Regions from separate parts of the Rhizobium sp. P1_C7 genome, predicted to be linked through region 3. Evidence: predicted binding sites of a transcription regulator. Region 3 holds the regulator's gene; each other region holds the start of a gene.
What was found. The regulator LexA, encoded in region 3, represses DNA repair genes until DNA is damaged. The targets are predictions, from matches to a motif close to TGTTCNNNNTGTGTTCNG.
Positions count from the first base shown of each region.

Region 1: a site for LexA is predicted at 5,079-5,096, ahead of AC1D2R_RS16610 (ribonuclease T2 family protein). Genes of this name have one in related genera too.
Region 2: a site for LexA is predicted at 4,864-4,881, ahead of AC1D2R_RS01845 (DNA recombination protein RmuC). Genes of this name have one in related genera too.
Region 4: a site for LexA is predicted at 4,380-4,397, ahead of AC1D2R_RS26370 (DNA polymerase IV). Genes of this name have one in related genera too.

Region 1 is NZ_JBFUAL010000009.1:233,820-241,142, forward strand. It holds gene metF (methylenetetrahydrofolate reductase [NAD(P)H]) at 293-1,192, opposite strand; gene AC1D2R_RS16600 (ArsR/SmtB family transcription factor) at 1,194-2,219, opposite strand; gene ettA (energy-dependent translational throttle protein EttA) at 2,393-4,042, opposite strand; gene AC1D2R_RS16610 (ribonuclease T2 family protein) at 4,321-5,055, opposite strand; gene AC1D2R_RS16615 (lysophospholipase) at 5,221-6,150, shown strand; gene AC1D2R_RS16620 (DMT family transporter) at 6,164-7,123, shown strand; gene caiB (succinate--glutarate CoA-transferase) at 7,142-7,323, shown strand, end outside.
Region 2 is NZ_JBFUAL010000001.1:364,673-371,995, forward strand. It holds gene ptsN (PTS IIA-like nitrogen regulatory protein PtsN) at 1-21, shown strand, start outside; gene AC1D2R_RS01835 (methyl-accepting chemotaxis protein) at 97-2,436, opposite strand; gene AC1D2R_RS01840 (ribokinase) at 2,658-3,557, opposite strand; gene AC1D2R_RS01845 (DNA recombination protein RmuC) at 3,608-4,831, opposite strand; gene AC1D2R_RS01850 (methyl-accepting chemotaxis protein) at 5,017-6,516, shown strand; gene def (peptide deformylase) at 6,615-7,133, shown strand.
Region 3 is NZ_JBFUAL010000002.1:31,846-39,168, reverse strand. It holds gene eno (phosphopyruvate hydratase) at 1-1,048, opposite strand, end outside; gene kdsA (3-deoxy-8-phosphooctulonate synthase) at 1,190-2,032, opposite strand; gene AC1D2R_RS03250 (VOC family protein) at 2,029-2,913, opposite strand; gene lexA (transcriptional repressor LexA) at 3,114-3,836, shown strand; gene AC1D2R_RS03240 (hypothetical protein) at 4,053-4,187, opposite strand; gene AC1D2R_RS03235 (hypothetical protein) at 4,549-4,833, shown strand; gene gltA (citrate synthase) at 5,168-6,457, shown strand; gene lpxB (lipid-A-disaccharide synthase) at 6,505-7,323, opposite strand, start outside.
Region 4 is NZ_JBFUAL010000022.1:86,766-94,088, reverse strand. It holds gene AC1D2R_RS26400 (MFS transporter) at 1-423, shown strand, start outside; gene rpmG (50S ribosomal protein L33) at 517-684, shown strand; gene AC1D2R_RS26390 (PleD family two-component system response regulator) at 1,420-2,787, opposite strand; gene AC1D2R_RS26385 (response regulator) at 2,806-3,177, opposite strand; gene AC1D2R_RS26380 (DUF3572 domain-containing protein) at 3,310-3,618, shown strand; gene AC1D2R_RS26375 (hypothetical protein) at 3,621-4,292, shown strand; gene AC1D2R_RS26370 (DNA polymerase IV) at 4,402-5,691, shown strand; gene AC1D2R_RS26365 (L,D-transpeptidase family protein) at 5,785-7,020, shown strand; gene dnaE (DNA polymerase III subunit alpha) at 7,024-7,323, opposite strand, start outside.

The DNA.
Region 1 (7,323 bases), on a different contig from region 3:
ATTTTCGCCGCATCGCAGCATAAAATTCACTTTTCAAGCGTCGTATTCCCGACATATTATCCGATCGTTAACGCGAGGAGACAGACATGGGACTGACACGATCCTTGAATGTCCTTTTGGTCGGTGCGGCGTTTCTTTTTGTTTTGTCGATGCTTTTTATCTGACTATTTTGCCGCCTCAAACGGACAATGCCGAGACTCCTGAATAGCGAACAGCTCAAAGAATTAAAAAAGCGCATGTCACGACGACATGCGCTTTTTTAGTGTTTGATGCGTCAGCAGCTTTGGTCAGGCTAGGCCGCGGCGCCGGCATTCTTCGTGTGCCCCCGCTTCAGGCCGATATTCGCCAACACGGCCGAGACCAGGGGCGCGCGGTTCATCGTGTAGAGATGGAAATCGCTGATGCCACGGCGGCCAAGATCTTCGATCTGCTCGGCTGCAACCTCGGCCGCGACTTTGGCGCGTTCCTCCGGCTTGTCGTCAAAGCCGGCAAAGCGTTCATCGAGGAAGCCCGGAATGATGGTTCCGCAGGCGCCTGCGAAGCGCTTCAGCTGCGTCAGGTTCTGGATCGGCATGATGCCCGGCACGACGGGTATATTGACGCCCGCCGCGCGAACCTTTTCCAGGTAACGCTCGAAATTATCGTTGTCGAAGAAGAATTGCGTCAGCGCGCGATCGGCGCCGTTGTCCGCCTTGCGCTTCAGCATCTCGATGTCGGCAGCGGTATCGAGACTTTCGGGATGCTTCTCGGGATAGGCCGAGACCGAGATCTCGAAGTCGCCCATCTCGCGCAACCCCGCGACGAGCTCAGCGGCGTTGGCATAGCCGCCGGGATGCGGCTGATAAGGCGCGCCGACGCCACCTGGGGCATCGCCTCGCAGCGCTACGAAATGCTTGACGCCAACATTTCGGAAGGTGTCGATGACGCTGTGCGTCTCTTCCTTCGTCGCCCCGACGCAGGTGAGATGCGACGCGGTGGCAAGCGGCGTTCCGGCAAGGAACCGCGACACGGTCGCCAGCGTCGGCGCCTTCGTGGTGCCGCCGGCGCCATAGGTTACGGATACGAAGTCCGGATCCCAGTCCTGCAGTTCGCTGACGGTGTTCCACAGCTGGCCTTCCATCTCTTCCGACTTCGGCGGAAAGAATTCGAAGGAAACACCGATCCTGCGGCGCGCGTCGCTGTTTGAAGCCATGTCACTCTCTCCCGGCAAATGTAGGTACGGCGCTTTCGGTCTCGACAGAGGCCATCAGACGCCTTGGGTCCCGCGCGAGCCAGATGGTGACCGTAAGTCCCTGCCCGCCCTGATGACCCGGATGAAGATCGACGACCTGCTCGACATCGAGCCCGGCCTTGCGCACCCAATCGGACATCGACTGGTGCGAAAAGCCGAGGCGCACGTGCGCATGCTCGTCACGAAGATATTCCAGCGCGTGTGGCGCGAGATCGATGATGACCAGCCGCCCGCCCGGGCGCAGCATGCGCGCCGCCTCGCCGATCGCGATCTCCGGCTGATCGAAGAAATGCAGAACCTGGTGGATTGTCACCAGATCGAAATCCTGTGCCTCGAAAGGCAGGTTCAGGATGTCGGCGTGGCGGACCGAGGCCTTGGTGATGGCCGACTTGTCCAGATTTGCCCGTGCGACACTCAGCATGTCGCGGCTGGCATCAACGCCGATTGCGCGACGATAGAGGCCGGAGAGCAGCTCCAAGATACGGCCAGTTCCCGTGCCAAGATCCAGAAGCGAATCGATCGGCTGGCTGCCGAGAATCCGGATGACGGCCGCATCGACTTCCTCGTCTGCCGCATGCAGGCGGCGAAGCTCGTCCCACTCGGCCGCATTGCGGCTGAAATAGTCCTGTGCCCGCTCGGCGCGCTGGCGCTTGACGGCAGAGAGACGCGCGCCGTCACGCAGGATGACCGGATCGCTATCGGAAGCGTGCCTCAAAAGACTTCTGACAAAGGCCACCGCCTTCCCGTCCTGCCGTAGCCGGAAGTAGGCCCATGCCCCCTCCTGGTAACGATCGATCAGGTCGGCCTCCCCGAGCAGCTTGAGATGGCGGGAAATGCGAGGCTGGGATTGCCCGAGAATTTCTGTAAGATCGGTGACCGTCAGGTCGCCCGCGGCAAGCAAAGCGAGCAAACGCAGGCGGGTCGGCTCGCCAGCTGCCCGCAGCACGTCCACCAACGCATCCAAACCAAGCCTGACGGGCTCACTCATATCCGATCCAATCAACATATAAAGATATCTTTATGTGAATTGGTCTGAGCTTGCAAGCAGCAATTCGCTCCAATCACGAAATTCACTGCGCGATTAGCGACATAGGCGCCGTCACTAAAAAAAGCCGCCGGGTCACCCAGCGGCTTTTCCAGTTGCTTGCGAAACGCTGAAAATCAGCGTGTCAGGCGCTTGTAGGCCTGGCTGCCGGGGTTTAGGGCGTCCGCACCGAGGCGGCGCACCTTGTCCTGCTCGTAGTCTTCGAAGTTGCCCTCGAACCATTCCACATGGCCATCGCCTTCGAAGGCGAGGATGTGCGTCGCCAGACGGTCGAGGAACATGCGATCGTGGCTGATGATGATCGCGCAGCCTGCAAAGTTCTCGAGCGCCGTCTCCAGCGCACCGAGCGTTTCCGTATCAAGGTCGTTCGTCGGTTCGTCGAGCAGCAGCACGTTGCCGCCCGCCTTCAGCATCTTCGCCAGGTGAACGCGGTTGCGCTGACCACCGGAGAGATTTCCGACTTTCTGCTGCTGATCGCCGCCCTTGAAGTTGAAGGCGCCACAATAGGCACGAGAGTTCATATCGAACTTGCCGAGCTTGATGACTTCGGCGCCACCGGAGATTTCCTCCCAGACCGTCTTGCTGCCGTTGAGCGCATCGCGGCTCTGGTCGACATAACCGAGATGCACCGTGTCGCCGATGCGCACCGAACCGCTGTCCGGCGCTTCCTGGCCGGTGATCATCTTGAACAGCGTCGTCTTGCCGGCGCCGTTCGGCCCGATGATGCCGACGATACCGCCCGGCGGCAGCTTGATCGACAGGTCGTTGATCAGTGTGCGGCCCTCAAAGCCCTTGGAGATGCCTTCCATCTCGATGACCACCTGGCCGAGACGCTCGCTGACCGGGATGATGATCTGCGCGTCGCCGGGACGCTGCTTCTCAGCGGCATCCACCAGCTGCTCGTAGGACTTGATACGCGCCTTCGACTTGGCCTGACGGGCTTTCGGGCTGGACGCGATCCATTCCTGTTCGCGCGAGATTGCCTTCTGGCGGCCCGCCTCTTCGCGGTTTTCCTGCAGCATGCGCTTGGCCTTCGCCTGCAGATATGCGGAGTAGTTGCCTTCGTATGGAATGCCGCGGCCGCGGTCGAGCTCGAGAATCCAGCCGGTCACGTTGTCGAGGAAGTAGCGATCGTGGGTGATCATCATCACGGCGCCGGGATAGGCACGCAGATGCTTTTCAAGCCACGCGATGGTCTCGGCGTCCAGATGGTTGGTCGGTTCGTCGAGGAGCAGCAGATCCGGCTGCGACAAGAGCAGGCGGCAGAGCGCGATACGACGGCGCTCACCACCCGACAGCGTCGTGACGTCGGAATCGCGCGGCGGGCAACGCAGCGCTTCCATGGCCATCTCGACCTGTTGCTCGAGGTCCCAGAGATTCTGGCTGTCGATGATGTCCTGAAGCCTGGCGCCCTCTTCCGCGGTCTCGTCGGAATAGTTCATCATCAGCTCGTTGTAACGCTCGAGCACTGCCGTCTTGTCAGCAACGCCGACCATGACGTTTTCGAACGCCGTCTTCGTCGAATCGAGATGCGGCTCCTGTTCCAGGTAGCCGACCGTCGCGCCTTCGGCGAGCCAGGCTTCGCCGGTGAATTCCTTGTCCTGGCCGGCAATGATGCGCAGCACGGTCGACTTACCGGCACCGTTCGGCCCGAGGATACCGATCTTGGCATCCGGGTAGAAGGACAGGTTGACGTTTTCTAGGATTTTCTTGGCGCCGTAGGACTTGCTGAGCCCCGACATGTGATAGATGAACTGACGTGCCATTGATGAAGTGCTCCGCGGGGGGGATTTTAGGTTTGCCGCTATGTAGGCGAATTGGCGCCCGGGAGCAACGCGCAGCGCCAAAAACAAGACGCTTTTCTGAAACCTTCAATGGAATTCCAGCCCAAAGGCGGCGGCTATTTCAGCTTTGCATGGTCGACCGGAAAAGCCGGACGTCGGTTTGCCTACCGATTGCCCCCTCTCGGGACCCGGCCAGTCGTCGCCGCGCACGGAACGGCGCTTGCTCTTGACCGGCTAAAGGAGAAGGCATGCCCCCGGCATTAGAACCCCGCCGCGTCAACGATCCCTTCATTGCAGCCGAACGATGTCCGACCGGCGCCCTGTATGAGGTCACCCAGGTTGGCGCCGACCTCGGTTGTCGCGTCCTGTGACAGCCCGATCGTCAATTCGCTGATGACGCGGTTTTGACCGGCGCGACGGCAGCTCATCTTGACGCGGTCTCCCGCCCCCGGGCCAAAGCTCTTGTCGAAGGCCGTCTTGATCTCCTGCGAGGTCAACGTCTTGCCGATCCTTGACGCAAACAAATCGCGAACCGCAGAACCGTTCAATTCGCCCACCAGCCGAACCGCCGTGGAGAAATAATCATCGGCGCTCATCCTCGCGCAGGTACCGTGTTTCAGCCATTCGTGCCGCTCAAGGCCCGATTGCGTTCCTGGCATCGCCTTGTCGAGTGCGGCCTTCGAGGCATCGGAGAGCGTCAAGGCAGGCAATTCGTGCCAGCTTCCGCCCTTGTCAGCCGCGCGCAGGTCTTCAGACACCCCACAGTAGTTCTCCCGCATCGGCCAGAGACCGTGCAGCGAGAAATTGGTCGCGTCGAACCGGTCCTTCGTCTGGCTTGCGCACTCCGCCTTGCGATGATTGGTTTGGCAAAATGCCGGCTGCCAGCTCGCCGCGAGGATAAAACGCGTCCGCCCGCCGCCTGCCTCGGCAGCGGCAGAACCGGCGGTGGCAGCGACGATGATACCCACGGTCAAACGCAGGAACAGATTTCTCATCCTCACTCCAGCTCTGCTCGCCAAAGAACAATGCATGAACAACTAAACACGCCAGGCGTGTTTTCGCAAGCCGCAAAAACGGAGCGCTGAAATTCCCCCGGAACAAGCATAAGGGCCTGTTGCATTCGGCGGCTGTTCTGATCTTCTCGCGCGACGGAGGAAACGATGTTCGCACAAACACAGCGCCTCGTGACGCGCGGGGCGTCGCTTGCCTTTCATCATCAGCCGGCGAGCGGGCATGCAAACGGGATCATTGTCGTCTGCCACGGGCTGGCCGAGCATTCGAAGCGCTATGCGGGCTTCGCGCAGGCCATGGCCGGCCGTGGCTATCACGTCTACGTCCACGACCATCGCGGCCACGGCGAGACAACGGCGCCGGAGGCGCCGATCGGCCGCTTTGCCCGCCGCGAAGGCGCCCGTCGCGTCGTCGATGACGTCGCAGCGTTTCGTGATCACATCGCGGGACAGCAGGCGGGGCTGCCGATCGTGCTCTTCGGTCATTCGATGGGAGGTCTGATCGCGCTCAATGCGGCTGTCACCTATCCCGACAAATTCGATGCGATCGCCCTGTGGAACTCCAACTTCAACCCCGGCATTGCCGGCCGCGCCGCGCAAGCGATCCTTCTTTTAGAGCGCGCGTTGAAAGGCTCCGACGTGCCAAGCGGCATACTGCCAAAACTCACCTTCGGCACGTGGGCAAAGTCGATCAAGGGCAGGCGCACGGACTTCGACTGGTTGTCTCGTGATCCCGCCAAAGTGGACAAATACATCACCGACCCGCTATGCGGGTTCGACGCGTCCGTGTCCCTGTGGCTCGACCTGTTCGAACTGACCTTCCGCGCCCCGCAAAGACAGTATCTGGCGAGGCTGCCGGCGCGGACGCCGATCCATCTGGTCGGCGGCGGCAAGGATCCGGCAACGGACGGAGGAAAAGCGGTCGTCTGGCTTTCAAACCATTTGAAAGCCGCCGGTTTCTCCCGTATCACCACGCAGATATATCAGGACATGCGCCACGAGACTCTGAATGAAATCGGCGCCGACGCCGCCATTTCGGCATTCGCCGATTGGTGTGACGAAGCGCTCGCGAAGTCCTGAAGAAGGACCGGCAATGAGCACCAGCAATTCCACCCTCCCCGCATCGACCTCCTCGGAGGTCATGATGGGGCTGATGCTGATGTCCATGTCGGTTCTCGTTTCTCCGATCATCGACATTTTCTCGAAGCTCGCCATCGCCACCATCCCGTCGGCGGAGATTACCGCCGCTCGATTTGCCGTGCAGGCGCTTTGCATGCTGCCTATCGTGCTGTGGCGGAAGAACCTGGCCGACACGACGTGGAAGCAGAGCTTCTTTCACGCGATCCGCGGCGCCATCATCACCATCTCGATGATCTCGTTCGTCACCACGCTGAAGTACATGGCGGTCGCGGATGCCATTGCTATCTTCTTCGTCGAACCGATCATCCTCACCATCCTCAGCAGCATCTTCCTCAAGGAGGCGATCGGCTGGCGACGCTACACAGCCTGCGGCGTGGGCTTCTTCGGTGCGATCCTCATCATTCAACCAAGTTTTGAGGAAGTGGGTTACGTTGCGCTTCTGCCGGTCGTCAGCGCGGTCTGCATAGCAATATCCGCGATGATGAACCGCGCGCTCGCGCAGCGCGAGGACCCTTGGGTCATGCAGTTTCACATGGGCCTGTGGGGTCTCCTCATCTGCATCGTCCTTCTGTATTTCGGCCATGGCACCGGCTCCGAGATATTCGATCCTGTCCTGCCGGATGGCCGCGCCTATCTCTATCTGATCGGCGTCGGCATCACCGCAGCGATTGCCGGCATCCTCGGTGTCTATGCCTACCGATCGGCACCTGCCTCGACGCTGGCACCGCTGCAGTATTTCGAGATCGTCTCGGCCACCATCTTCGCCTGGCTGGTGTTCGGAGACTTTCCCGATGTGGTCAAGTGGATCGGCATCCTCATTATTATGGGGTCCGGCTTTTATATTATCTGGCGCGAGCGCCGCTTTGCATCGAAACCAGTATCCGATACATCTCAGTCGGCACGGGCGCCCTGATCTGATCGCGGGAGGAACATGACGGATACAAAGCTTAGGAAGCCGCCGCTTCACGGCATTCGCGTCATTGAACTCGCCCGCGTGCTCGCCGGCCCGTGGGCGGGCCAGATGCTGGCCGATCTCGGCGCTGACGTGATCAAGGTTGAAAACCCCGACGGCGGCGACGATACCCGCCAGTGGGGACCTCCCTTCGTCGAGAG
Region 2 (7,323 bases), on a different contig from region 3:
CAAACGTCCAACGCGGCCTGATCATCCCGACATGAATACGGAAGAGGCGCCTGATTGCTCAGGCGCCTCTTCTTGTTTTCAAAATGTTGTTCGGGCTCAGAATTCTTCCCAGTTGCCCTGCGCAAGCGCTGCAGAACCATGGGACTGTGCGATGGCGCGACGGGGTGCTGGCGTTGCTGCCTGGCGGTAGCTTGTCGCAGCGGCCGGGGCGCGCATCTGCTGCAAGGTCGAACGCAGCGCCGACGCGTTGCTGGAACCGGCGACCCGGAAGCGCATGACGAGCTGCTTCAGCGTCTGGGCCTCGTCGTTCAGCGTCACGCTGGCGGCGGTCGTTTCTTCGACCATCGCGGCGTTCTGCTGGGTCACCTGGTCCATCTGGTTCATGGCCTGGTTGATTTCCTTGAGACCGATCGCCTGCTCGCTAGCGGATGCGGAAATCTCGCGGATCAGGCTGTTGATGCCCATCACCTGCTCGGAGATCTTATGCAGCGTGTCGCCGGCGCGACCGACGAGATCGACGCCTTCCTTGACCTGAACGGCCGAGGTGTTGATGAGGGTCTTGATCTCCTTGGCGGCATTTGCAGATCGCTGTGCGAGTTCACGGACTTCCTGGGCAACGACGGCGAAGCCCTTGCCGGCTTCACCGGCGCGTGCAGCCTCGACGCCTGCATTGAGCGCCAGAAGGTTCGTCTGGAAGGCAATCTCGTCGATGACGCCGATGATGCGGGAGACTTCCGTCGAGGACTGCTCGATGCCATGCATGGAGGAGATCGCCTTGCGCACGACTTCGCCGGACTTCTCGGCGTTCTCGCAGGCATGGTTGACGTTGTCGGCCGCCGTGCGGGCGTTCTCGGCGCTGGAATTGACCTGCGCGGTGAGTTCGTTGAGCGCCGCTGCCGTTTCCTCCAGGCTCGCAGCCTGCTGTTCGGTGCGCTTGGCGAGATCGGAAGCGCTGCCGCTGATTTCGCTGGTACCGGAGCCGATGTTCACGACGCTGTGGTTCATTGTGTTGATGGTTTCCTCAAGGCTTGCGAGGGCAGCATTGAAGTCCTGCTTCAGCTTGTCGTATTCGCCCGGGAAATCGTCGGTGATGCGGTGACCAAGGTTGCCTTGCGACAGTTCCGAAAGGCCCGCGCCGACGATGGAAACGATTTGACGCTGCAGGCTGACCGCCTGCTGACGTTCGGTTTCCGAACGGCCGCGTTCGCTCTCGGCGGCGTCGCGCTGGCTGTTCGCTTCGGCCTCCAGACGCTGGGTATCGGCAAGTGCGAAGCGAAAGCCTTCCAGGGCCTTGGCGACGGAACCGATCTCGTCGGCGCGGTCCTGGCCGGTGACCGGTTGTTCGTAGCGGCCGTCGCTGAGCGCCTTGACGCTGGCCACCAGGCCGCTCAAAGGCCGCTGGACGAAGGAGCGGACAGCGAAGAAGAGGGCAAGCATGACAGCTGCCAGAACCAGAATGCCGGCGACGACCATCATGAAGGTCTGGTCCTTTACCGGCGCATTGATGGCGCTGTGCGGGACATCGACCAGCACGACCCAAGTCGTGTTGATATCAGGCAGGGCGAACGGATAGACGACTCGATCGAACGCCTCGTAGCCGTCGTAGGTCAGGTTGGGGATGACGGACGGCTTCAAGGAGGCAAGCGCGCCCTGGACTTCATGCGTGCCTTCGCCGTCATACGCCTTCATGGACAGATCGGCCCTCGGCGGAACGATCCACTTGCCGGTCTGCGAGAGCAGCGTAACGCGGCCGGTTCCGAAGGGATGGAGCGTCGAAAGTTTGTCCGCGAGAGACTTGAGCGAAATATCCACGCCGCTGACGCCGATCATCTTGCCGCCGGACATGACCGGATAGGCAATCGAAGTCATGGCCGTGTTTTCGCCGGTGGTCGTCTCTGCATAGGGCGGCGACAGTGCGCCCTTCTTGCTTGCCGCAGCAAGGGCGTACCAATCGGCCTTGTAATCGGAATCGAAGGTCGAGAAGGCAAAGCCCCCGTCCTTGCGCTTGGTCCAGTATGGATTGAAGGTGCCGTCCTTGGCAGCGCCGAAATCGGCTTTGCCGGCCATGCTGGGCGACTGGCCGTCGAAGGCGTTCGGCTCTTCTGCGAACCAGCTGCCGAATGCAAAGGCGTTGCGCTCGACGTTGGCCTTCAGCATGTCCAGCACGGCCTTTCGGTCGAGGTATTTGCCTTCCTGGCCACGGCCGATCGAGCCGGCCATCGAACGGGCGGCGCCCGCCAGTTCGCCAACCGACGAGGCGACTTCGTTGGCGATCGATTTCGCCTCGAGATTGGCCTGGTCCATCGTCAGCGTCTGGACGCGGTCGCGGGTCTCGTCGATGAGGAAGAAGTTTGAAACGAAGAGAACGAGCGCGATGGCCACGCCCGTAATCAGGATAAGCTTGGCCGCTAGCGACTTCATGCGAAGGATGGACATGGATTCCTCGGGAGCAAGGATGTGCCGGACAATGCATTCATCGGCACAGAGACAAAGGCATCGCCCCTTCATGGAGCCGCCGTGACGAAAGCCATCCCTCTGAGAGAGAGTCTGGCGCTCAAGCGAAAGATCGCCAGAAATCTCTTAAATTTGAGTGAAATACCATCAAGTAGGTGAGCCGCGGCGACGAAGCGTCCCGAAATGTCGCCGGCAGAAACGACTTATAGTTTGTTTGCGACGGCGGTGTTAAGCGGGATGGATGGCTGGGCGCCCTGCGTCAGGCATGCAAGCGACCCGGCGACCGCGGCACGGCGCAGCGCGGCCTCGAAATCGATACCTTCATCGAGGCCGGCGGCGAAATAACCGCAGAAGGTATCGCCAGCCCCGACGGTATCCACCGGTTCGATCTTCAGCCCCTTGGCGCGAGAAATAACGCCATCACGGATCGCGATGACGCCATCTGCACCGAGCGTGACGATCAGCGTCTGCCCCGTTTCGCCGTTGAGGCGCTTCAGCGCAGCCTCGCGATCGTCGGGCCCCATGCTCTCCTGGCCCGCCAGACGCTCGAATTCCGTCTCATTGGCAATGACGACATCGACAAGACGCCCGAGCCGCGCCGCGTCTTCGATCAGCGGCGCAAGATTGAGAACGGAGACAACGCCGCGGGCTCGTGCCGCAGCCAACGCCCGCTCGACGGCCGGAACCGGAATTTCAAGCTGGAGCATGAGGATGTCGCCCTTGCTCATGGCGCCGACCGCAAGTTCGGCGTCCGCCGCGGTCACGGTGCCGTTTGCACCCGGCACGACGGCAATCATGTTTTCGCCGTCGCCGCCGACCAGGATCAGGGCGGTTCCCGTTGGCTCGTCAACCTGCTTGACGGCTTCGAGCCGCGTGCCCGCGTCCTTCAGAAGCGCGAGCGCCGGTTCGGCGAACCCGTCCTTGCCGACGGCGCCCGCCATGTGCACCGTGCGGCCTGCACGCCGGGCAGCGAGCGCCTGGTTGGCGCCCTTGCCGCCAGCAGCCGTCGAAAAGCTGTTGCCCGCAACCGTTTCGCCAGGTTTTGGCAGCCGTTCTGTTGTGGCGATGAGATCCATGTTGATGGAGCCGAAAACTGTGATCATGAGGGTGTCCCGTCCGGTGCTTTTCTTTAGTGGGACACTGCCCGAACGGCTTACTCGTCGTCAACCACCCTCAGCTTCAGAAGTCCCGTGCGGCTGTCGACGGATTTAGGCGGCGGATCGCTGTCGTGGCCCGATCTGCCGGTCTCGCCGCCCTCGAATTCGAGAGCCTCGATCCTCCCGCCTCGCTTGCTCAGCTTGTCGGCCGAGGTGACGATCATGTCGACGTCCTTCTGGGCCATGGCGAAATGGCCCTGCAGCTTGCGGACGCGTTCGTCCAGCCGGCCGAGGTCGTCCATGAGATTGGCAACCTCGCCCTGGATCACATGCGCCTGCGCCCGCATCCGCTGGTCCTTCAGCACAGCCTGGATGACCTGGATCGACAGCATCAGTAGTGACGGCGAAACGATCACGATGCGGGAGCGATGGGCCTTCTGCACGACCGCCTCGAAATTCTCGTGGATCTCGGCGAAGATGGATTCAGACGGGACGAACAGGAACGCAGTCTCCTGCGTCTCGCCCTGGATCAGGTACTTTTCCGAAATATCCCGGATGTGCGTTTCCATATCGCGGCGGAACTGCTGCGACGCAACCTTGGCAAGATCCGGCCCCCCGGCCCCGCGGATGGCATTCCACGCTTCAAGCGGAAACTTCGCGTCTATGACAAGCGGCGGCGCGCCGTTCGGCATGCGGATGGTGCAGTCCGGGCGGAATCCGTTGGAAAGCGTCTGCTGGAAGGCAAAGGCGCCCATCGGCAGCCCATCGGCGACGATGGTCTCCATGCGCGACTGCCCGAAGGCGCCGCGCGTCTGCTTGTTGGAGAGGATTGCCTGCAGCCCGACGACGTCTTTTGCAAGCGTCTGGATGTTGTTCTGCGCGGCGTCGATCACCGCCAGCCGCTCCTGCAGGCGCTGCAGGTTCTCGTGCGTCGATCTGGTCTGCTCCGTGATGGTGCTGCTGACGCGCTGCGACATTCCGTCCAGGCGCTGGTTGATCGCCTGGTTGAATTCCGCCTGACGGGAGCCGAACACCTCGGTCATCGCAGCGATGCGCCCGTGCATCTCCGCCTGGATCTTCAAAAGCTCGGCCATGCGGGCATCGGCTTCGGCGGCGCGCTCACCTGCCTCCTCGGCCTGCTCCTGGCGCAGCTGGCTGCTGCGGACGAGAAGGACGATCATCAAGACGATCAGCGCGGCGATCCCACCCCCGGCAAGCGCCAGCATGGAGGGACTGATCTGGGAAAGGATGGCGGAAAGCGAGTCGGGGGTAGCGTTCATCCTGCCACCATAGCAAACTCGATTCTGTTGGCTAGATCAAAACGTGAACAAGCCGCGCTTCTTGTGCTTGCAGTCACGAAGCTCTAGCCGACAAATCGGGTCGCGATTTAACCTCTTTTAAACTATATTCGGCAAAAGCTCCGCTTAAATTTCTCTTTCAGCATCAATTACAAAGCAGAGACGTGATGACCAGTCAGCAATCCGACAATGCGCTCAAGCAACGCCTCGATTTCATCGAGCTGGACGACGGGGCGCGGGCGGCGTTGCGTGAAATGCGTCCCACGATCTCGGTTCTGCTCAGCGGTGCGTTGGACAGGTTTTACGGCAAGCTGGCAAAAACGCCTGCCGTTTCGAGCTTCTTCGCCGACAAGTCGCACATGAACCATGCCAAGAAGCGCCAGGAGGATCACTGGGCCAATCTAGCGGGTGGGAATTTCGATGAGGCCTATGTCAAGGGCGTCATGGCCGTGGGCAAAACGCACGCCCGCATCGGCCTTGAGCCGCGCTGGTACATCGGCGGCTACGCGCTGCTGATGAGCGATCTCATCAAGGGGCTGATGGACAAGCAATGGCCTTCCATGTTTGCGCGCCAGCAAGGCAAGGCGCTTGCCGAGAAGCTCGCGGCCGTCGTCAAGGCCGCCATGCTCGACATGGATTATTCCATTTCGGTATATCTCGAAGCGCTCGAAGAAAAGCGCCTGAAGCTGGAGCAGGAACGCGCAAAGGCAGAGTCCGACCAGACAATCGCGCTCGATCATCTTCGCCGGGGCCTGGAAGCGCTGTCGAATGGCGATCTCGAAGCCACCCTACCGGCGGAAATGCCCGGAAGGTTCAAGGACATGGCAGAGGACTACAATCGCGCCGTCGCCGCGTTGCGCACGTCCTTCGCGTCCGTCCGGGCAACCACGGGCGAAATCCTGCAGGGCACCGACGTGATCGCAAAGGGCTCGGACGATCTGGCGCTGCGCACCGCGCAGCAGGCAGCTGGCGTAGAAGAAAGCTCGGCCGCCCTGCAGCAGCTCTCCGTCAGCGTTGGTCAGACGGCCGCAAACGCCGAAAAAGCCTCCGATGCCGTGCGCGACACGCAGCAGAAGGCAAAGAACTCCGGCGAGCTCGTCAACAGCGCGGTCTCGGCAATGGCGGGAATCGAAAAGTCCTCGACGGAGATCGCCAAGATCATCGGCGTCATCGATGAGATCGCGTTCCAGACCAACCTGTTGGCCTTGAACGCCGGCGTCGAGGCGGCCCGTGCAGGCGACGCAGGCAAGGGCTTCGCAGTTGTCGCGCAGGAAGTCCGCCAGCTTGCGCAGCGCACGGCGGATGCGGCAAAGGAGATCAAGAAGTTGATCTCGGAAAGCTCGGTTCAGGTCAACGAGGGTGTCGGCATCGTCAGCAGCACCGGCGAGGCGCTGAGCGACATGATCACCCGCATCGACATCATCAACCGTTTCGTTGCCGATATCGCCGCCGCCGCCCGCGATCAGGCAACCGGCGTCAACGAGGTCAGCGTTGCAATTCGCAACATGGACACCATTACGCAGCAGAACTCGGGCATGGTCGAACGCACGTCTTCCGAGACCAGACGCCTCAGAAGCGAAGTCGAAAGCTTAGTCGATCTGCTGCAGCGGTTCCGCACCGGCGGCCACGAGCGCTCCGTTCCCGCAGCGTCGCGCCGCGCCGCCTGAGCCCAAATCCGTCAAAATTCGGGAGGCGACGCAAAAAAGAGCCGCCTCCGGCTTGCGGATAATTCCATCGGGCAAAAAGATGGGTTATGGGGAACCTCATGACCATCAAGCCACTCATCATTCTCCCCGACCCGCTGCTCCGTCAGGTTTCCAAGTCGATCGAACGCGTGGACAGCGATCTCCAGCGTCTCGCAGACGACATGCTCGACACCATGTACGATGCACCGGGCATCGGCCTTGCTGCCGTACAGATCGGCGTTCCGCGCCGCATGCTTGTCATCGACGTCTCGCGCGAAGGCGAAGAGAAACAGCCGCTCGTCGTCATCAACCCGGAAATCGTAAAGTCCTCGGACGAACGATCGGTCTACGAAGAAGGCTGTCTGTCCATTCCCGATTACTATGCCGAGGTCGAGCGTCCAGCCACCGTCGGCGTCAGGTATCTCGACCTTGACGGCAAGGAACAGCTTGTCGAGGCCGACGGGCTGCTCGCGACTTGTCTGCAGCACGAGATTGACCACCTGAACGGCGTGCTCTTCATCGACCACATATCGCGGCTCAAGCGCGAAATGGTGGTCAAGAAGTTCACCAAGGCTGCGAAGTCTGCCAAGTCTCTCTGAGTTCTGCTGAACTGGCGGCCGTCGCGATATCATAGTGGAAGTTCCGCATGGCGATCTCCTGATCCGGGATGTTGATCAGGGCTTGAAGCGGTAGCTTCAAGAAAGAGCTCAGGGAGCAGTCCAGCACTGCTGCCACACAACGCCTAAGGTCGCTGATAAGCGACGAGCGCCTGACCGGCGACGAGGCGAA
Region 3 (7,323 bases):
CGGCGTCCAGCGTTTCCGTCAGCGAGCCGATCTGGTTGACCTTGACTAGGATCGAGTTGGCAACGCCCATGCGGATGCCGTCGCGCAGACGGGCGGAATTGGTGACGAAGAGATCGTCGCCGACCAGTTGGACCTTCTTGCCAGCCAGATCGGTCAGCGCCTTCCAGCCGTCCCAGTCGTCTTCAGCCATGCCGTCTTCGATCGAGATGATCGGGTATTTCGCTGCAAGTTCGGCCAGGTATTCGGCCATGGCGCCCGGCTCCAGCGTGCGGCCTTCGCCTTCGAGTACGTACCTGCCGTTTTTGAAGAATTCGGTCGAGGCGCAGTCGAGGCCGAGTGCGATGTCGTCGCCCGGCGTGTAGCCGGCTTTCTCGATCGACTTCATGATGAAGTCGAGGGCCTCAGGCGCGCTCTTCAGGCCAGGCGCGAAACCGCCTTCGTCGCCGACATTGGTGTTGTGGCCCTGCGCCGACAGTTCCTTCTTGAGGACATGGAAGACTTCCGAACCCATGCGGACCGCTTCGCGGATCGAATCGGCGCCAACCGGGAGGATCATGAATTCCTGGAAATCGATCGGGTTGTCGGCATGCGCGCCGCCGTTGATGATGTTCATCATCGGAACCGGCAGCAGGTGGGCGCTGGCGCCGCCGACGTAGCGGTAGAGCGGCAGGCCGGAGGCTTCGGCCGCAGCCTTTGCGACGGCGAGCGAAACGCCGAGGATTGCGTTTGCGCCGAGGCGCGACTTGTTCGCAGTTCCGTCCAGCTCGATCATCAGATTGTCGATCTGGATCTGGTTTTCGGCATCGATGCCGCCGATTGCGTCGAAGATTTCTGTGTTGACTGCCTCGACTGCCTTTTCGACCCCCTTGCCTAGGTAGCGCTTGCCGCCATCGCGAACTTCGACGGCTTCGTGCGCGCCTGTCGAAGCGCCCGACGGAACAGCCGCACGGCCCATGCTGCCATCTTCAAGATAGACATCGACTTCGACGGTGGGGTTGCCACGGCTGTCGAGAATTTCGCGGGCGATAATATCGGTAATTGCGGTCATCGGCTCTTCCTGCTCAAGGGTGGATAAATCGTTTGAAATTCGTATTAGCCGAAGATGCGCAAAATACAATGGCGGTTTGCGCGTCCTCAATGACGATCGTCGTGCGAGGCCTATTATATGATCATGTCAGTCTTTTGAACGTCAGTTCTTGGCGATCGCGTCGAAGGCCAGGAGCTTTTCAAGAAGTCGCGGCATGTCCTTGAGAAACACCATATTCGGACCGTCCGAAGGGGCGTTGTCAGGATCTTCATGCGTCTCGACGAACACGCCGGCAACGCCGACGGCAACGGCCGCGCGAGCCAGCGTTTCGACGAACTCTCGCTGGCCGCCGCTTGAGCCGCCCTGCCCGCCGGGCTGCTGGACCGAATGGGTCGCATCGAAAATCACCGGTGCGCCCATGGCCGCCATGATCGGCAGCGAACGCATGTCGGAGACCAGCGTGTTGTAGCCGAAGGAGGCGCCGCGTTCGCACAGCAGAATGTTCGGATTGCCCGTCGAATTCAGCTTGTTGAGTACGTTCTTCATATCCCATGGCGCCAGAAACTGGCCTTTCTTGACGTTGATCGCGCGGCCGGTCCTGGCGGCAGCGACCAAAAGATCCGTCTGGCGACTGAGGAAAGCTGGTATCTGTAGAATATCGACAACGGTCGACACTTCGGTGCACTGCTCTTCCGTGTGGATGTCGGTCAGAACGGGAAAGCCGTATTCCTTCTTGAGATCGGCGAAGACTTCAAGCGCCGTCTCCAGGCCGATGCCGCGTTGTGCCGAAAGCGAAGTGCGGTTCGCCTTGTCGAAGGAGGATTTGTAGACGAGCCCGATGCCAAGCTTGTCACACAGCTCCTTGAGGACGCCGGCGATCATGAACGCGTGATCGCGGCTCTCCATCTGGCAGGGGCCGGCAATCAGCGACAGCTTGCCGCTATTTGAAAACACAACCGCGCCGGCACCCTCGCCGATTGCGACTTCGGAGTTTGTCTGGCTCATCGTTTCTCCTCGAAGGCAAAGAGCGCGCCCTGCCCGGACGCAGCCTTCACCAGAACTCGATTGTTCTTGCGGGTGTAGGTGATCCCGTTAGCAGCCAAATGCGCTTCTGTCACGGCAAGATCGCCGACCTTGAACACGATGGCGACGCCGCGCAGGCCACGATCGGTGCCGGGCGCGGCAAGATCAAAATAGGCATTCAGTCCATCCGGCGAAAGAATGCTGATCCGAACATTTGGCGTGGCAAGGCTGATACCGAACGCTTCGTCCCGGACCAACGGCGCCGCAGAGGAAAAGCGCAGGAACAGACCGAACGCCTTCGGGTCCGGCGCGGCGAGCACGATCTCGGTGATCCCGATCACCCCATTCGCATGCGTTTCCAGTGTCTTGCGGTCTGCGGGAAGCGCATTGATACGCTGGCAGGTGAAGATAAAAAAATCGGGTGCACGAAGGTCCGCAGCAAAGGCGAGCCTGAAAGCCGCGGTGGTCTCGTAACCATCGGGCATCTTCATCGGACGCTCAAACTGTAGCATGTCGCCGCCGCTTATCCTGTCGGCATGGAAACGCGCGTGGTCGCGATCGGCATCCGTCGTCGCCAGAACAACCGCCGAGAGGCCGTTCTCGCCGCAACGGAAACGAAAGGCGCGATCGCGCGCCGTGAATACGTTACCCCTCTTGATCGACGCCTCATAGGCCTCCGCGCTCGCAACGGCGAGCGGCTCGAGGTATGTTTTGTCGGCGAAGAAAATGCAGGCGTTTTCGGTTCCAAACGGGTGCCGCGCATCGGCCGCCACGGTGAAGCCGAGTTTGCCAAGGCGTTCCCTCGCCAAACCGACATTGGCGACAGGCAGGACAACATGGTCGAGCGGATGGACTTCACTCATGGCAAATCCTCTTCCGAAATTCGCAAATGTGTGCGCTGGCTCTCGTGACAATGCAAGAGGTGTGAGCGGCATAGGTCGAATGAAGTGCAAAACGCAACAAATACGGGCCAAGTTTCACGAAAATTTAGGCACTTGCGGAACACATATGGAACATATAGTGTCTGTTCTGGCTTTGTTTCACGACTCTGGGGTTGACTTCCATGCTCACACGCAAGCAACAGGAACTTCTTTTGTTCATTCACGAGCGAATGAAGGAGTCCGGCGTTCCCCCTTCCTTCGACGAAATGAAGGATGCGCTCGACCTGGCGTCGAAATCGGGCATCCACCGGCTGATCACGGCGCTCGAAGAGCGGGGGTTCATTCGCCGGTTGCCCAATCGAGCCCGCGCACTCGAAGTGATCAAGCTCCCGGAAGCGTACAATCCGAGCCTTCAACAGCGACGTGGCTTCTCGCCGAGCGTCATCGAAGGCAGCCTCGGAAAGCCGCAGATTGTTGCTCCCGCCGGACCGAAGCCGGCTCCAAATTCCGACAATGGCAATTCCGCTTCCGTCCCTGTCATGGGACGCATCGCAGCCGGCGTTCCGATTTCGGCAATCCAGAACAACACCCATGACATCGTGGTTCCAGCCGACATGCTTGGTTCCGGCGAACACTACGCGCTGGAGGTCAAGGGCGACTCCATGATCGATGCCGGTATCTTCGACGGCGACACTGTCATCATCCGCAACGGCAGCACCGCAAATCCAGGCGATATCGTCGTCGCGCTCGTCGATGACGAAGAGGCGACACTGAAGCGCTTTCGGCGGAAGGGTGCCTCGATCGCGCTCGAAGCTGCGAACCCCGCCTATGAGACCCGCATATTCGGGCCGGACCGCGTCAAGGTTCAGGGCAAGCTCGTCGGCCTTATCCGGCGTTATCATTGATCCGAATTGCTCTGTCGGCGAAGCGACCGCTGCGCCAAGTCTAGCCGGTCATATGCAGCGGTGACGATCGGCGTCCCTTGGTCGTCAATACGCGTATTTCAAAGGCTCCCGACCACGCAGGCTTTCGCCCGTCAGCAGCATCGATCCTGAGCGGAGACGAACCGGTGTGATTGTGATATCGGCTCCGTCGCAGGCGGGCCGAGGCAGGCGGCGTTTTCAAGCGTGGCGACCACATAGCCGCTGTCGTGGATCGCCACACGCCATGTTCAGGCTGACAAAACCATCCTCGGCTGCGTTGGCGACGCGACGCATCATGCTGCGGGCCTTCTGCTGTTGCTGCGGCTTCTCCATCGGTCTTCCTTTTCGGCACGCCGGCTAGTGGTTGCCGAGACCGCGAAATCGCGTCAGCAGGAAACCGCCATTCAGGGAGGCGCGCCATGTCCACCGTACCGCCCCATCCCAACACCATCTTGGCGATGGCAATGACCACGTCCAGACCGACCCCGGCTACCTTCCACGGCAGCGCACGTCGAGCCGGGACGGCGCCAGCAGCAAGGCGAGCATCCCCCATCGGTAACACAACGAACGAAATGAGTGCACGGCAATCAGGTTCGCCTTCAGCCCGTAGGCGCTCAGCAACTCGCATAAACCGCCACCAGAAAGCCTGCGAGAGCGGTCGCCTGAGGATCATGCGCCGGATCGTGCCGCCAGAATGACCAGCAGCAGAGCTGCGATGCACACCCCAAGCCGCGGCACAGCGGCCTCGAACGTGAACCACGAATGCGCCGGCTCCGAGAAGGACCTGCGAGATCAGGAAGTAACGTCCCTGGCCGAATTCCTCGACCCGCTCGAGGCGGCCGGCGGCAATATATCTGCGGCACGTTCGGTTCTTGTCGTCCAGCGAGATGCCGATTGGCGTCTGCCGCGGGACCGTACCCTTACGACACAGGCGCCTTCATGGGGAAGAGCGCGCATAAAGATCGCGTGCGCCGCCTGAGACGCTGTCGACCCGCTTCAATCGTTTGCAACACCGGCATACACCTGCACGCGGACGCCGCCCTCATCCGCAACCAGAATGCAAGCTTCGGACGCTTCACGCAACAATAATCGATTGAATTCCGAAGAGAAATCGGAACGCGGAAAAGACGAGGATAATCATTGGCTTCCGCTATGCGCGAAGGGCATCGCTGCGCTGCTTAAAAGTTAATACTGCAATGCACAAAATGGCATCAAGAGAACTTGGCATTAACCGCGCGATCATATAGCTATCGCTGACGACGCTTAACCCTATGGCGCCTTTATGGTGCCACCCGCCAGTTTGGAGGATCATAATGACGGATCGAAGCGCAACACTGAAACTTGGTGACAAGTCGGTCGACCTCGCCGTAAAAAGCGGCACGATTGGCCCTGACGTCATCGATATCGGCGCCCTCTACAAAAACACGGCTTCCTTCACGTATGATCCTGGTTTCACCTCGACCGCGTCTTGTGAATCGAAAATCACGTACATTGACGGCGACGAGGGCGTCCTGCTCCATCGCGGTTATCCGATCGAGCAACTGGCCGAGCACGGCGACTTTCTCGAGGTTTGCTACCTGCTGCTTTATGGCGAACTGCCGACCGCTGCACAGAAAAAGGATTTCGACTATCGCGTTACGCACCACACAATGGTGCACGAGCAGATGTCGCGTTTCTTCACCGGCTTCCGCCGCGATGCGCATCCGATGGCTGTCATGTGCGGCTGTGTCGGCGCCCTGTCGGCCTTCTATCATGACTCGACCGACATCACAGATCCGCATCAGCGCATGGTTGCCAGCCTGCGCATGATCGCCAAGATGCCGACGCTCGCTGCAATGGCCTTCAAGTACCATGTCGGCCAGCCCTTCGTTTATCCGAAAAACGATCTCGACTACGCATCGAACTTCCTGCGCATGTGTTTTGCCGTTCCATGCGAAGAGTATGTCGTCAATCCGGTGCTTGCCCGCGCCATGGACCGTATCTTCATCCTGCACGCCGACCACGAGCAGAACGCGTCGACCTCCACCGTACGCCTCGCCGGCTCTTCGGGCGCTAACCCATTCGCGTGCATCGCGGCCGGCATTGCCTGCCTCTGGGGTCCGGCTCACGGCGGCGCTAACGAAGCAGCACTCAACATGTTGACCGAAATCGGCTCGGTCGATCGTATTCCGGAATATATCGCCCGCGCCAAGGACAAGAATGATCCGTTCCGCCTGATGGGCTTCGGTCACCGCGTCTACAAAAACTACGATCCGCGCGCCAAGATCATGCAGAAAACGACACACGAAGTTCTCGGCGAACTCGGCATCAAGGACGATCCGCTGCTCGACGTGGCGATGGAACTGGAGCGCATTGCGCTTACGGATTCCTACTTCATCGAGAAGAAGCTCTATCCGAACATCGACTTCTACTCCGGCATCACCCTGAAGGCTCTAGGCTTCCCCACGACCATGTTCACAGTCCTCTTCGCTCTTGCCCGCACCGTCGGCTGGATCGCCCAGTGGAACGAAATGATCGAGGATCCCCAGCAGCGCATCGGCCGCCCACGCCAGCTCTACATCGGTGAGCCGCAGCGCGACTACGTCCCGGTTTCCAAGCGCTAGTCGGCCGAAAGGCGTCACTCGGCATCATAAGCCAACAAAAAACCCGGTCAGAAATGGCCGGGTTTCTTCTTTCGAAGTACGTCCAGAACGATCTCGGCGGCGTGGTCGCCCGGCGGCTTTTCTGTTCGCATCCGCTCCCAGACGAGATCGTAGCCTTCCATCATTGCCCTGCGCGGGAGGGTATCGGAGGATAGCTTCTCCATCCACCGTGTGAAACTTGCGCCGCGCACGACCTCGTTGAGGTATTCGGGGACAACGGCGTAGTCGGCGATCAGGTTGGGGATGGCTGCAGTCCAGATCTTGATGCGTCCTGTCAGCAGCTTGATGATCCAGTCAGTCTTGTAGGCAGAGACGCAGGGAACCCCAGTCAGCCCCAGCTCAAGGATGACCGTGCCGGAGGCAGCCATGGCCGCATCGGCTTCGGCAAATGCCTGCCATTTCGCATCCGCTCCGGTGACGATATCAGGCTTTATCGCCCAATCCTTGACCATTTGGCGAACCAGTGCCTCCCTGCGCGACGTCGTGGGCAAGACGAAGCGCGTCTCGCAGTTGCGTCCTGCAAGTTCGCTGACGGCATCGCCGAAATAGGGCAGCAGCTTGGTTATTTCGGAGGTGCGAGAGCCCGGCAGCAGCATGATCGTCTTTCGATCGATAGCGCTGCGTGGTTTTGTCTCGGCCCTGCGGCGCCGCGCTTCCAGAAGCGCCGGTTCGGCCGTCAGACGATGACCGACATAGGTCGTCGGCGGTCCACCGAGAGTCCTCATGATTTCCGGTTCAAACGGAAGCACGGCGAGCACGTGGTCGACATAAGGTAGCATGCGCTGCGCCCGGTATTCCTTCCAGGCCCACACGCTCGGGCATACGTA
Region 4 (7,323 bases), on a different contig from region 3:
GGCGTCGGCAACATGATCTTTCAGATCCCCGTCGGGTTGCTCTCCGATCGCATGAGGGACAAGCGACCCCTGCTTGCGGCAATGGCATTCATGGGCTTGATCGGCTCGCTGATGCTGCCGTTGCTTGTGCACAGCTGGATCATGATGGCCACCGTGCTGCTCTTCTGGGGCGGCTGCGTCGCCGGGCTGTACACGGTCGGCCTCAGCCACCTCGGCTCGCGGTTGACCGGATCCGATCTTGCAGCCGCCAACGCGGCATTCGTCTTCTGTTATGCCGTCGGCACAGTGGCTGGCCCGCAGGTCATCGGCGCGGCCATCGACGTCGCCGGAAACAACGGCTTTGCCTGGGCAATAGCCGGCTTCTTCGGCCTTTATGCCCTGCTTTCGTCCATAAGACTGCTTTTCATTCGAAAGCGGGCTTGACTTTTCGGGCTAGATTCGTAGTTTCGCGCCAGAATTTGCCGTGGAGCCTATCCGGACTTCCACGGCTTTCATTTTATTAAAGGCAGGACGACCATGGCCAAGGCTACAACAATCAAGATCAAGCTGCTGTCGACAGCCGACACCGGTTTCTTCTACGTCACGACGAAGAACAGCCGCACGATGACGGACAAGATGACGAAGACAAAGTATGACCCGGTTGCTAAGAAGCATGTCGAGTTCAAGGAAACCAAGATCAAGTAATCGCTTGATCTGTTAGGTTCTTCCAAAGGCGCGCGCCACCCGGCTGCGCGCTTTTTTGTGTTCCGGAAATCCGTCCGGTTTGTGCAGGAACCACAAACAGAAACGCCGCCCTGCCCGGTTCTACGGACAGGACGGCGTTTTCATGAAAGGGGGTCGACCGGCAAGCAACGCGGCACGAGGAACCGCTAGTGTTGCATACCAGCCGACCGACCCCACGACCCAGGAGATGCGGCGGACCTGAGCATCATGGGGTATCTTTGCGCCACCTGAAGGCAGCGTGCTTCTCTTATGAGCCGATAATTTGCGCGAAAACGAAAGAAAATCAACAAATTCTTAATGGTTAGAATTCCGAGGTTGATTTTATGGTTAAAAGTCCAGCTTTGGAACGCTGTCGTGTATATCCAATCGTCTTTCACGGCCAGAATAGCTGTCGCGGCGACAAAGGAATACAAAATATAGCCCAATAGTATTATTGCTATCCTGCTTCTGCTTAAGCTCGACAATCATCCAGATAGAGGAAAGCTACCAGAAGAGGCAATTTAGCGTCATATTTTTTGCTGATCTAGCGGCGTCCTGTGCTTTGAGAGCCACCTCCCAAGTGGGTTGCATCAGCCATCACCTCGAGAGCTACTTGGCTGTATTCCAAACGTTCGCATTGCAGGTTGGAGCAGAATATCCGTCATGTTTCTGTGGACGACGGAGGAGACGCGGCGGTTCTCCTGCAAAAAACGAGCATCAGGCAGCAGCGACCACGCGATTGCGTCCTGCATTCTTCGCTTCATAAAGCGCGAGATCGGCCCGCTTCATCAGATGTCCGGGCGTGACGATGGACGGCGTGCGCGACGAAATGCCGAAAGACGCGGTGACGTTGAGCTCCTGCCCGGACGACTTCACCAGGAAGGGTGCGGTTTCGATCACTGCTCGCAACCGCTCGGCGACTGTTGCAGCGACGTCGGGCGTGGTGTCGGGCATGACGACGACGAATTCTTCGCCACCAAACCGGCAGGCAAGATCGGCGCCCCGCACGGTGGAGCGCACGCGGTTTGCAAACTCCCTCAGGATGTCATCACCGGCATCGTGGCCGTACGTATCATTGATCTGCTTGAAGCGGTCTATATCGGCAATGAGCACAGAGAGCGGACGCCCGCGTGCCATCGAGCGGCTGAAGAGCGTGTTGATATGATTGTCGAGATAGCGGCGGTTGCTGAGACCCGTCAGCGGATCGGTCACAGCCAGTTCGATCGTCTGCTGTACGCTGGCGCGCAGGCGATCGTTGTAGTGCTTGCGCCGCATCTGCGTGAGGCTGCGCGCCACGAGCTCATTGGGGTCGACCGGCCTTACGATATAATCGTTCACGCCAAGATCGAGCGCCCGCACGACCATCTCGTCGTGGCCCTGTTCGGTGATAATAAGGATAGGCAGAAAGCGAGTACGCTCCAGCGACCGAAGTTGCGAGCACAAGCGCAAGGGGTCGTAGTCTTCAAGATTGGCATTGACGATCACCAGATCGAAGGTATTCTCGGAGGCCTCAAAGATCGCCGCCTGCGCATCAGAGATCGCGAAGACGTCAGCGATCGGCTTCAGCGCCTTTATCAGGCGTTCCTGTGAATTGGCGCGGCCGTCGACCAGCATCACCTGACCGCTCTCCTCGCCCCGTGCATCGACACGCAACAACTCATCGATCCCCATCGTCTGCGCGGTCTGCGCGCGTATCCGCAGCTCGTCGCTCAGCGTCTTGAGACGCAGCAGGCTCTTGACGCGGGCTATCAATTGAAGATCGTTGACCGGTTTCGTCAGGAAGTCGTCTGCGCCGGCCTTCAGACCGCGCACGCGGTCGGCGGGCTGGTCAAGCGCCGTCACCATCACGACGGGAATATGCGAGGTTTTGGGGCTGGACTTCAGCCGCTCGCAAACTTCGAATCCATCCATGCCCGGCATCATGACGTCGAGCAGAATGAGATCGACCTGATTTCTGTCGCAAATCGCCAGAGCTTGATAACCATCCGCGGCCGTCATCACGTCGAAATATTCGGCAATGAGCCGAGCTTCGAGCAGCTTCACGTTCGCCGGGATATCATCAACGACCAGGATTCGCGCGGTCATAGGCTTCTTTCCGATCTATCAGGCATCGCCCAAGTACGTCTTGATCGTCTCAATAAATTTGGGAACGGATATCGGCTTTGACACATAGGCTTCACAGCCGCCTTGCCGGATCCGTTCCTCATCACCCTTCATCGCAAAAGCCGTCACCGCGATCACCGGGATGACGTGCAGCTCATCGTCTTCCTTCAACCATTTTGTGACCTCGAGGCCAGAGACTTCAGGCAACTGAATGTCCATGAGGATCAGATCCGGGCGATGTTTGCGTGCGAGATCCAACGCCTCCATGCCGTTGCGCGTCTGGATCGTCGTGTAGCCGGACGCCTCGATGAGGTCGCGAAAGAGCTTCATGTTGAGCTCGTTATCCTCTACAATCATCACCTGTTTGGGCATGACATGCTGTCCTACGTCCGTTCTGGAAACCGTTCAGCCGCACAAGAAAGACATGCGACCGCACGGACCCATGAAACCGATAGCCACATGCTATCCGTATTTGGTTGAAAAATAGGTAATTTCCCGCAAGAAATGCAGAGCAACTTCAAGAACTCCAAGCAACTCGCCGCCGATCCGCAACAGACCGCCATCGCGGTTCTCGCATGGCTTGCCAATGAGCCGGATTTGTTCGGACGTTTCCTCGCCTTGACAGGGGTAGAACCCTCGCAAGTGCGCAACGCAATCAACGATCCGGGCTTCTTGTCCGGGATGATGGACTTTCTGATGAACCACGAGCCGACAGCCCTGGCGTTTTGCGAGGCAACGGGTATAGCGCCAGAAGCGCTCAACGCCGCGTGGCTGCACTTTTCGCCGCCAGGGCTTGGATCAGGGGAGTATTGAATTTGGACATTGTCACCGATCCCCACCAGGTGCGCCTCGGCGACCGACCACTGGTGGTGTGCGACATCGACGAGGTCGTTCTGGAGTTTCTGTCGCCCTTCACGGAATTTCTGCGGTCGCACAACTACGACCTCCTTCCCCGATCCTTTCGGCTTCACGGCAATATCGTTTCGCTGCTCGACGGCAGTGAAATGGACAAGGAGCAAGTCTATGTTTTCGAAGATGCGTTCTTCGCGAACCAGCATCTTTGGCAGAGGCCAGCGGAGAAAGCGGTGGAAACGCTGCATGCGCTTTCCGACGACGCCGACGTTGTCTTTCTGACTGCGATGCCGCCCCGGCACCACGGCGTCCGCCGGAAACTTCTCGACCAGTTCGACCTCGCCTTCGACATGATCGCGTCCGAAGAGCCCAAGGGACCGATCGTCGCCAAGCTGCACGATCGCAGAAACGTGCCTGTCGCGTTTGTCGACGATATCCAACGCAATCTCCTTTCCGTGGCTGATCACGTGCCGGAATGCCTGCTCGTTACGATGATGGCCAATGCGGACTTCAAACCCTTCGCGCCACCGCCGATCGGAGCGATTTTGGCTGCGGCCGGTTGGGAGCATACCGGCAAGATTCTGCGCCAACACTTTGCGACTGCCACATCGAACGACATCAGCTCGGTCGCTTAGACGGCGGCCTCCGCGCCTCCGCGGATAGGCACCGCAAAATCACAAGCACGCCCTTGAGACTCAAAAGCTTAGAGGGTAATGTCGCGACGTTCAACCTTTGTTCTCGCTTATGACACCTGCGCTCGCCAAGACACCCGGCTTCTGTCGCGACTGCCTTGCCGAGCAGAAGGCGAAAACGCGTCGTTGCGCGGCGTGCGGCAGCCCTCGTCTGGCTTGGCACCAGGAGCTCTACGAGCTAACGCTGGCGCATATCGATTGTGACGCCTTCTATGCCGCAGTCGAGAAGCGCGACAATCCCGATCTTGCAGACAAGCCGGTGATCATCGGCGGGGGGAAGCGCGGTGTGGTCTCTACCGCCTGCTACATCGCCCGTATCCATGGCGTCCACTCGGCCATGCCTATGTTCAAGGCATTGGAGGCCTGCCCACAGGCGATCGTCATTCGGCCGGACATGGAGAAGTACGTGAAGGTCGGGCGCGAGGTTCGCACCATGATGCAGGAGCTGACGCCGCTTGTGCAGCCGCTTTCAATCGATGAAGCTTTCCTGGAGCTCGGCGGTACCGAGCGACTGCACCATGATCCCCCGGCCAGAACGCTCGCGAAATTCGCGCGTCGTGTGGAGCAGGAGATCGGGATCACCGTTTCTGTCGGGCTCTCCTACTGCAAATTCCTTGCGAAAGTCGCCTCCGACCTGCAGAAGCCGCGAGGCTTTTCCGTAATCGGCCGTGAGGAAGCCGTCTCCTTTCTCGCGCCACGGCCCGTCACGGCGATCTGGGGCGTCGGCAAGGCATTCGCGGCAACGCTTGCGGCCGACGGTATCCGCACCATCGGCCAATTGCAGGCGATGGAGGAAACTGACCTGATGCGCCGTTATGGCAGCATGGGGCAGCGGCTCGCCCGGCTTTCACGCGGGATGGATGACCGAGAGGTTCACCTAAACGATCCGGCAAAGAGCGTGTCTGCCGAAACGACATTCTTCGACGATATCTCCCGCCACGCGGATCTCGTGCCGATCCTGCGAAGCCTTTCCGAAAAAGTCTCCTGGCGGCTGAAGAAAAGCGGTATCGCCGGCCACACCGTGGTCCTGAAGATGAAGACGGCCGACTTCAAGTCGCGAACGCGAAACAGGAAACTGGAGGACCCGACCCAGCTTGCTGACAGGATCTTCCGCACCGGTATCGATCTTCTGGAAAAGGAAACAGACGGCACCAAGTTTCGTCTGATCGGCATCGGCGTCACCGATCTCTGCGATCCGGCGCGGGCCGATCCGCCCGATCTCGTCGATGCGGACCAGGGGCGCCGTGCCGCTGTCGAGGCGGCAATGGACAAGCTGCGCGACAAGTTCGGCAAGGGTACGGTCGAGACCGGTTACACGTTCGGCGGCAAGCGCGATCACTAATATGTGAGACAGCCTCGCCATCGGCTATTTCAAGTTTTCCTTAAGCTTCCCCGATTACGCTTGCCTGCAGGTATTGCGTATTGGTTGGTTACAATGTTCTCGCGTCTTGTATTCGGCCTCGGCTTGCTGTCGGCCACCGCACTCGTACACCCCGTGCTCGCCGCGGATGCACGCACGCTGCAGATCTTCGTATCGAAGGACAAGCAGTCGCTTGCCGTCTATGACGGCTCAGAGGTGATCGCCACGTCGAAGGTTTCGACCGGAAAGCCGGGCCATGGGACACCCAGCGGTATCTTTTCGGTGATCGAGAAGCAGAAGTATCATGAATCCAACCTTTATTCGGCGGCGCCGATGCCGTTCATGCAGCGGCTGACCTGGTCAGGCATTGCCCTCCACGAGTCGAATTCCGTTCCACACTATCCAGCCTCGCACGGATGCGTGCGGATCCCCGGCGCATTCGCAAAACAGCTCTACAGGATGACCGACATGGGTGTTCCTGTCATCATAACCGATGCGGAGGTGACACCAAGATCGATCGAGCATCCGGTGCTTTTTCATCCTGACGCGCCTGCGCCTGCGCCGCTGCTTTCTGACGCCGCGCTTCGGCCGGCCATCCGACAGTTGCCGGTCCAGGTGGCGATGAACGAAGTCGCGATGCCCACAAACAAGGTGCAGTCGGTCGTGGCGCCCGTCAACGCCGAGCCGATCCGGATCCTGATCACGCGCCGCACCCAGCACGACGCGATCATCGATCTGCAGGCCTATCTCAACGAACTCGGCTTTTCCGCCGGCGATCCCGACGGGTTTCTCGGGCCGGCTTCGGTTCAGGCGATCAGCGACTTCAAGGTCCAACATCCTCTTGATTCCGGCGCCGACAAGTCACTAATGAGTGATGCGCTATTGCGCGCCGTCTACGCTGCGGCAGGCAAGGGTGAGCCACCAAACGGCGTGATCATGGTCCGTCAGGGATTCAAGCCTGTCTTCAAGGCCCCTGTCACGATCGCCAATCCGAGCCTGGCACTCGGTACGCATTTCCTGACAGCACATAATGTCGACCTCGAAAACGGTACAGCGGACTGGCTGGGCGTCACGCTTGCCAACACGCTTTCCAGTCAGACGATGAAGCGATATGGCATTAGCAAACTTGAAAGCTCGATCATCAGCGGCACGCCGATCTCAAATGCCTTGAGCCGGATCGACATGCCCGACGAGACACGGCGGAAGATAGACGCCATGCTGACGCCTGGATCGACGATGACGATCTCCGACACCGGCCTCGGACACGAGACCGGCGAAGGCACCGACTTCATCACGGTCACCCAGCGCTGAGCGTCACACGAGCTCCACGTCGATGACGCCGGGTGCGGCGCGAAGGGCGGCGGCGATTTCCGGCGTGATGCGGTACTTCTGCGGTAGTTCGACCTCGACCTCGCGCTTGCCTTCTTCCTTGATGACGATAAAGGAAACGAGCCCATCGCCCTTGGCATTGAGGTGAGCTGCGACGGCGCGCAAAGGTCCTGAATCGCGTACATAGACACGCAGTGCCTTCTGCATCTGCAGCGACTTCTCCTCCAGAGACTGGATCGTCTGAATTCTGAGACCGATGCCTTCCGGGCGCTCCTCGCCCGTTGC